DNA from 2 places in the Desemzia sp. FAM 23990 genome. Region 1 is predicted to be linked to the other one. Evidence: riboswitches for the same ligand, from Rfam matches in the RefSeq annotation. Region 1 holds a riboswitch; the other holds the start of a gene.
What was found. A riboswitch is a leader RNA that binds a small molecule or an ion and turns the genes downstream of it on or off. The one in region 1 is predicted to bind lysine.

Region 1 (4,436 bases):
TTTTCCTAAATAATAAGTCAACAAGAAACAAACTACTGCAAGAATCAATCCAAGAATTAAAAATAGCAGAGCATTTGAACCTTGAAGATCATTTAAAGCGTTGGTGTTATACAGGATAGCAAATGGTGAAGCTAAAACTAATCCAAGAATTCCGCTGTAAGTTAAAGTAGGGTGATTTGTAAACAAGTACTCAATCAATTTACTGATTAGGAAAATCCCTGCTAGAACACCTATGCCAAACGGGAACAAAATTCCTGTATAATGCCATAATTGCCCCATATCCATGGAAGTTAAAGCATTAAAAAAGCCGGTGACCGAATTTAGAATACCATAATAATAACCAAGGACCATAAGTACCAGTGATCCACTAACGCCTGGTACGACCATAGTAGCCGAAGCAATGACCCCGATAAAGAACATGGTGATGACTGATCCAAATGAAAGAGTGATAGTTGACATCGTATTTCCTTCTGCTTGAACTAGTGCAAGACTGACAACAAGAGCAAAAAAGACAATGAATAATGCAATGTGGAAAAATGAAACTTTCTTTTGTTCTTGACGTAAAGCGAGTAAAAAAGATTTTGCCAAGATCGGAATCCCACCTAATATCAATCCAATAAAGGCTAATGCAGTGGGCAACGTGTATTGGCTAAGCAAGACTTCGATTAAATAAGAAAAACCAATAATGCCTAAAACCAATCCCCCGCCTAAAGGAAGCAAGATGCGGAAGCTTTTCTTCCAGTCCTTAACTAAATGTGTAATCGAATAAATCAAGTCATCGTAAATCCCTAGTGAAACCGCCATAGTTCCTCCGCTGACCCCTGGAATAATGTTGGCTATTCCCATTAACATACCTTTTAAAACCATCCATATATAACTCATTATTAATCTCCTTATGTTGTGATAATAAATACATTCATAATTGTACGGAAATACCAAATAGATAGCAATCTTTCTTCGGTTTTCTTTAAATTTTTTTAAGTGTCAAAAAATAAGGTAAATCTTATCAAATTGATAGGTTCTGGTACTATTCGTGTGGTAAAATAAGATTTTATAGATTATTTTGGAGGAGTTATAAGAGTGAATCATAAAAGTGAAGACAAATCAGCCAGGTGGAAAGATATAGTTGGTAGAGTTGTGTTGGTATTATTGGCATTATCCGTTATTTATGCTGTATATATGTTGTTTACAGCTCCTTCAGGCGTAGCAGACAACGGATACGAAAAAGTAAAAAGTGATTATGTATTGACATTGTTGCAATGTTTAGTAGGTGTGATCGTCATGTTTATTCCGTCACTCATTGAACGGAAATTTTCGGTGAACATCCCTGATATCATGGAAGTTATGTACTTTGTATTCTTATTTTGTGCAATCTATTTAGGAGAAGTACGAGATTTTTACTATCGTGTTCCCAGTTGGGACTTGATTCTTCACATGTTTAGCGGAGCGATGCTAGGAGCTTTAGGTTTTGTGGTAGTCAGTTTCTTTAACGATTCAGAAAAAGTGAACATCCATTTAAGCCCGATTTTTGTCGCTTTGTTTGCTTTTTGTTTTGCACTGGCGGCAGGAACGATTTGGGAAATTTATGAATTTTTAGCAGATACTGTTTTAGGAACCAACATGCAGAAATTTATTACAGCGGATAGAACGGTGTTGGTTGGACGTGATGCTTTGGTCGATACGATGGAGGATCTGATCGTAGACGCATTAAGTGCTCTTGTAGTGTGTATTGCTGGATTTCTTAATCTTAGAAAACAAGAGAGAAAGGCACCAAGAAATTAATGTACGAATCACCGAAAGAGAAAGTCCACTGAAAAAATACCGCACATGGGTTGCAACCCATAAAAATATTGTGTAATATAGCATGGAATACAAAAAAAGATAGAGGCGCGATTTTTAAAAGTACAGTCACAGAGATGGCACGATGAAGTGACTAGAAAGGATGAATCGCCGAAGTTTGCAATATGGCCAAATATTGGAAGCTGGGGGTCAGCAGAATATGCTGATCACTGTCATAAATTTACAAAAATTTGTGGAGGACTATCAGCAAAAAGGTCAAATAATGTATATAATGCTATGTACAAAAGTGATGCCTTGAGTTGATTAGAGCTCTAGGTATCGCTTTTTTTGTGCTCAAAAAGAAAGGGAGTTTAGTAGTGAAAAAAAATATAGTTATTGGAATAATTGCGTTAGCGTTTGTGTTTATTACTTTTTCAGCTGACTTTACGACTGGCGCAGATGGCGCCATTCAGTTTGGCTGGTTTTCATTAGTTCCGCCTGTAGTGTCTATACTGCTGGCATTCGTAACAAAAAATGTCATCATATCTTTATTTTTAGGGATTTTTGCAGGAGCAATGGTGCTGCATTCAGTGGATGGAAATGTGTTGTTTGCAATCGTTCAGTCATTTTTAAGTATTGTGGAGTATACTTTATCTTCACTAGCTGACCGTTATAATGCCGGAATCATTCTGCAAGTATTGGTCATCGGCGGTTTGATCGCTTTGATGACTAAAATGGGCGGGACCAGAGCGGTAGCAAATGCACTGGCTTCAAAAGCTAAAGGCCCAATCAGTGCGCAAGTGATTTCATGGTTATTGGGATTATTTCTCTTTTTTGACGACTATGCCAATGCGTTGATCGTTGGGCCGGTCATGCGTCCCGTAACAGATGAAAAGAAAATCTCGCGTGAAAAATTGGCCTTTATTGTCGATGCCACAGCCGCTCCAGTTGCCGGAATTGCGTTGATCTCTACATGGGTTGGGTATGAAGTTGGCTTGATCCAAGATGGTTATGAAGCAATCGGACAATCGGTGAATGCCTATAGTGTCTTTATTGAAACGATTCCTTACCGCTTCTACAACATTTTGATGCTATTGTTTGTCGTCTGTACAGCCCTATTTTTAAAAGAATTTGGACCGATGCTCAAGGCAGAAAGAAGAGCGAGAAAATTTGATCCAACGAATATAGAAGAGATCAACCCGAGTCCTTCTTCCAGTGAGTTGGATGAAATGGAACCAGTAGAAGGTGTCAAATTAAGTATCTGGAATGCCATCATTCCGATAGGTACATTGATTGCAGCATCATTGATCGGATTTTACTTTAATGGATACAATGCAATCATGGCGGGAGAAAACGCCGAATTGATCCAATCTATGCAAAGCAGTCCCATTTCTTTTTCGGCTATCCAAGAAGCGTTTGGTGCTTCTGACGCCAGCATCGTGTTGTTCCAAGCTGCTTTACTGGCTAGTCTTGTGGCTATGGCAATGGGTGTGAAACAAAAAACCTTTACGTGGGGAGAAGCTGTTGATACATGGATCAATGGAATGAAGTCGCTGATCATTACAGGAGCTATTTTGCTGTTGGCTTGGTCATTAAGTGCTTCGATCACTGATTTAGGAACAGCTGGATTCTTGGTATCTTTACTATCCGATTCTTTACCAGCGTTCTTGTTGCCTTCTATTATTTTCATATTGGGGTCCGTTATTGCATTTGCTACAGGAACTTCTTATGGAACGATGGGGATCTTGATGCCGTTAGCGATTCCATTAGCAGCAGGGATTTCTGGAGACCCGGAATTTATTGTAATTTCAGCAGGAGCGGTATTGACTGGAGCGATCTTTGGAGACCACTGTTCGCCTATTTCGGATACGACCATTCTGTCTTCTATGGGAGCGGGTGTAAACCACTTAGACCACGTGCAAACGCAACTGCCGTACGCGATTGTTGTTGGGATCATTTCTGTTCTCTTTGGTTTCCTGCCAGCAGGATTAGGTTTGCCGATTTGGATCGTGTTGCCGGTGTCTATGATCGTTACAGCAGCTTTCCTATATTTCTTCGGGAAATCAGTAGACGAACCAGAGGCGCAATTGGGTGAGTAGAAATGAGTGTTAATAGGTGAACTTTTCGAAAACGAAAAGTATCTGAATCAATTTTTTGAAAGAAAAGAACTCGGTGACGGGTTCTTTTTTAATTGCAAAGCGAAGCAGATAAGACTGGTGTATTTTATTCATCAAGTGAGGTACAAAAGAAGCGTCACTTGAAGAATAAAGTGGATTTACTGATCAAGTGAGGTACAAAAGAAGCGTCACTTGAAGAATAAAGTGGATTTACTGATCAAGTGAGGTACAAAAGAAGCGTCACTTGAAGAATAAAGTGGATTTAGTGATCAAGTGAGGTACAAAAGAAGCGTCACTTGAAGAATAAAGTGGCGTTACTGATCAAGTGAGGTACAAAAGAAGCGTCACTTGAAGAATAAAGTGGCGTTAGTGACCAAGTGAGGTACAAAAGAAGCGTCACTTGAAGAATAAAGCGGATTTAGTGATCAAGTGAGTCTCAAAAGAAGCCTCACTTGAAGAATAAAGCGGATTTACTGATCAAGTGAGGTACAAAAGAAGCGTCACTTGAAGAATAAAGCGGATTTAGTGATCAAGTGAGGT
Region 2 (4,436 bases), on a different contig from region 1:
GATTGACTTGTGATTGAAGCGATTTGATCTCAGCATCTTGCAATAATTTGCTTTGCCATTCAACTTCTCCCAATTCGATTTGTTGGGAGAAAATATTGCCTAATCCCTCTGCCAATTGACGCTCGACAAAGGTAAGTTGTGTTTTATCTGTAAAGTACATTTTTAAGGTCCCGATGGTTTTCTGTTTGGATTTTAACGGGATCACGATTGCTGCTTCTAATGGACAGCCCATATGATTGCACCCGATCTCTTCTTGAGAATGGGCTTCACTGACCTTTCCGGTATGCAAAACTTTTTTCGACAAGTCGGTCAATATCTCAAGAGAAGGAATGTGATGGTCGCTAGCTGCTCCTACATGGGCCAAAATCCTTTCTTGATTGGTAATGCTCACAGCGTCCACTTTCATAAATTGTTGGATCGTTCGAGCAGCTTTTTCACACGATTCTTCATTCAATCCGGAACGAAAGTAAGGCATCGTTTGATTTGCCAGCTGCAGCACATCATGAGTCTGGACGGCTTTTGTCTGTTCTTCTTGGTGAAGAGTCGTTTCAATAATGGAGAGAAAAATACCTGTACCGATACTGTTCGTCAGCATCATGGGCAAAGCAATGAACCGAATCAAGCTCCACGATTCGGCGTAATCGCTTCCCAATAAGAAAATACACCCCATTTGGATCAGTTCCATCATAAATCCTAACACCAAGCCTTCATAAGCAGTTGGGTAAGTGTTCTTTTGGATGGATCGGCTACCGAAATAACCGGAAAACAATCCAATCAGTACTGAAGACAAGATATAAATGTGAACATCGCCTCCACCTTGGAAGAAGCGGACGACAGCTGAAACAAGACCGACAATAATACCGACGGATGAGCCGCCGATCAATCCAGATACACCAATCGTTAATACACGTGTATTAGCTAGAGCAGAATTTGCAGATAATTGTGTGACAAATTGATTGACGATCATTTCGTCTTGATTGATCTCCACACCCGTGTAATTAGAAATAAAAGCAAATACACTAAACATCACAATTAATTTGAGCTTCGAACTCATCCGAGAGCGATTTGTCAAAATATTTTTAAAATAAGGAATATTGATCAGCAAATAAGCCAGAATAATAATTAGACCGCCTCTTTCAAGCATGAGAATAAATAATGAAAACACCTTTCACGCCTCCTATTCATTTATTCTTAGTCTACACTAATCTTTTCAAAATAGTGAGATTTTATTCAAATAATTTTTTGCATTGAATTAAAAAATGCCCTTTTTCTTAGAATTTCCCCTAAAATATTGCAATTATAAAGTGAATCCTGTATAGTTTGTAGCGGTTAAGAAACTGAATATTATTCAATGTGATGTAGAGGCTGCGGTAATTAAGAGTAGGGTTTTCTGAAAGGAATTATCGCCGAAGTGCAGATGTACTGGGGTTACGCTAAATAAGCGTAACACTGCCTGAACAAATTGCCCAAATTTGTTTTTAGGAGAGCTCTTCATATTGCGGGCAGAAGGTATAGTATAACGGAAAAGACTATGGGCCCTTTTGCTCATAGTCTTTTTGCGTTTTTTAAGAGCTTACTCTGCTTCTGTACTCAAGGGAATACATTTTATTTAGTAGTATTTCGTTTCAAGAAATGATTAGGAGGATTTACCATGGAGAAACAAAAAAGGTCTAGAATCCCTCACACATTTGTAACGCTGATAGCTTTTACAATTGTGATGGCGATTCTAACGTATGTGTTGCCTGCAGGGCAATTTGAACGAACTGAGGTGAATGGACGGACAGTTGTTATTCCGAATTCCTATACAGTAGTGGATTCTAACCCACAAGGTTTATTTGATGTATTAAAGTCTATTCCAACGGGAATGACAGAGACAGCTGACATTATCTTTTTCTTATTTATTGTAGGTGGTGCTTTTCAACTGATTACCGATTCAGGAATGATCAGTTCGGGGATCAGCTTGCTGGTTAAAAAATTACAAGGAAAAGAAAAATGGGTCATCCCTATTTTGATTTTAGTGTTTGGTATTTTAGGATCTACAATGGGGCTTTCTGAAGAAACGATTGTATTTATTCCCATTGGAGTCGCACTTGCTTTAGCATTAGGGTACGATGCCTTAGTTGGTTTGGGGATGATTTCACTGGGAGCAGCCATTGGTTTCTTCGCTGGTTTTATGAACCCGTTTTCTGTCGGAGTCGCTCAGGAAATTGCCGAATTGCCTTTATTCTCGGGAGTCGGTTTCCGGTTAATTATTTTAGCGATCTTGTGGATCGTTACTTCTGCTTACTTGATGCGTTATGCAGAAAAAGTGAAAAAAAATCCAGAAAATAGTTTGTTGTACAACCGTAAAAAAGGCACTCATGTGACGGAAGGGACCATCAATTTCGACGACCTTCCTCCATTCACTAAGCGCCATTTAGCAACGTTGCTTGTATTTGTCGGCGGATTTGCCATCATCGGTTACGGTGTATTCCAATATGGCTGGTTTATTGTAGAGATTGGTTCAGTCTTCTTAGGAATGGGAATTTTAACGGGTTTCATCTCCAGAATGAGACCCAGTGAAATTGCGGAGTCTTTTGTTGTGGGAGCAAAAGAAATGGTCTTTGCCGGCCTAGTTGTTGGTGTTGCTCGCTCTATTTTAGTGGTCATGGAAAATGGGTTGATCATTGATACGTTAATCAATGGTTTGTCTAATGTAATCAGTTCGTTACCAGACTCATTAGCTGTTGTGGGGATGTACCTTACACAAATCGTCGTTAACTTCTTCATTCCTTCAGGCAGCGGACAAGCAGCTGCTACAATGCCAGTTATGATTCCGTTAGCTGATACTCTTGGTATCACTAGACAAACGGCTGTACTGGCCTTCCAATTCGGAGATGGCTTTATGGATTCAATCATTCCGACATCTGGTGTATTAATGGCACAATTATCGATTGCTAAAGTTTCTTATGATACTTGGTTGAAATTTATCGGTAAATTGATGGGAATCTGGCTGACTATCGGACTGATTTTCTTATTGATCGCAAACGCTATTCAATATGGTCCTTTTTAATCAACTGAAGACACAAAAAAAGTGAGGCTGCATCGTGCGCCTCACTTTTTTGTGTCTTTAGTTGTCTAGTAAATGGTGTTCTTTCACTAAACTGATCAATCGTTGTGTCAATGAAGCGGTGAACCCCCATAAGTAATGATCATCCAAATTGTAAAAAGCAATCTGATTTCGCGCATGACGGAATTTGTAGTTTTTCCCATTTGGAATACGATCATAAGGGAAATCTTTAGGGTAATTCATCATCATGTCCACCGAATAGTAATCAGGCTCATTTTTCATGAAGTACCGTAGTGGAACTGTATACACTTCAGCCACTTCTTCGTTCCAAACGATGTCTTTGATATCGATCCCTTTAATTTCTCCTATAAAAGAATGGATAATAGAATTGTTTTGGACGATAAAATCCATTTCTCCGATAACTTGGATGGATTCACCTGGGATCTGCAATTCTTCTATCGTTTCTCGTACGGCAGCCTCTTGATAGCTTTCTCCTAGTTCTACTTTACCTCCTGGAAAAGACGTATCTCCTGGTTGAGAAATATGCTGACTGCGGACCTCATATAAGATATGCGGAAATCCTTTCACCATGATGATCGGGATCAGGACAGCATATTCTCTTTTGACGTGTAATGCTTTTGGTTGATATTCTGAAAAAAAATGTTGGATGTTTTCTAACAAATGATTCTCCCCTCTTTTCTGTCTTTTCGCACCCGCACCTAGAGACCTATTTGATATCTTGCAATTGGACGATAGACCAACTGGTCATGGATACGAGTACTTTCAAATAAAGTGATGTTGTCGATCGTTACAGGAACAGCTTTCCAATTCAATTCTTGTCTCATTTGCTCAAAAGAATCAAGGAGTACGATATTCCTGCCAAATGTAACGTGAGGAGCATATGACCTCTTTTCCATCTCTAAATGGTGGTGCAAAAAATGTTGATGGAGTTTTTCGTACAATTCATTTAACTGTTGATCAGAATCAGGACCAGCCCATAAGATGGATTTATTCTTTTTGAGAAATTGACCTAGATGATCTAAGGAAAGGTCAAAAGGTTTTGAATCTCCTGCTACAGACGAAACAATTGACCTTAAGATATCGCTATGGGGTGTTTCTCCAATGAACTGCAGCGTCAAATGGAAGTTCATTAGAGAAGTGAAATGACCTTTGACAACATATGGACGAATCTGCTGCTGCAATTCGAACAACTTTTCTTTGACAGGACAACTTAATTCAATACCGATAAATATCCGCATAATGTGGGTCACCCTTCTATTATTTCTTTCGTTGCCACCATTTTTTCTTTGATTTTGGTTGAGGATCTTCGGTTTGAATGTCGGAAAGAGAATCAATGGATTTTTCTTTACCGCCTTTTTTCAGTCGT

Region 2: another riboswitch for lysine. It lies ahead of ACEN4I_RS08750 (YfcC family protein); the one in region 1 lies ahead of ACEN4I_RS05660 (Na+/H+ antiporter NhaC family protein).

What each region holds. Positions count from the first base shown of each region.
Region 1 is NZ_JBGQQW010000010.1:29,148-33,583, reverse strand. Features, by position in the region: gene ACEN4I_RS05670 (DUF368 domain-containing protein) at 1-882, opposite strand, end outside; gene ACEN4I_RS05665 (hypothetical protein) at 1,081-1,782, shown strand; lysine riboswitch at 1,875-2,051, shown strand; gene ACEN4I_RS05660 (Na+/H+ antiporter NhaC family protein) at 2,157-3,878, shown strand.
Region 2 is NZ_JBGQQW010000020.1:8,892-13,327, forward strand. Features, by position in the region: gene ACEN4I_RS08745 (LytS/YhcK type 5TM receptor domain-containing protein) at 1-1,165, opposite strand, end outside; lysine riboswitch at 1,352-1,498, shown strand; gene ACEN4I_RS08750 (YfcC family protein) at 1,652-3,052, shown strand; gene ACEN4I_RS08755 (NUDIX hydrolase) at 3,110-3,730, opposite strand; gene thpR (RNA 2',3'-cyclic phosphodiesterase) at 3,769-4,308, opposite strand; gene ACEN4I_RS08765 (YcjF family protein) at 4,328-4,436, opposite strand, start outside.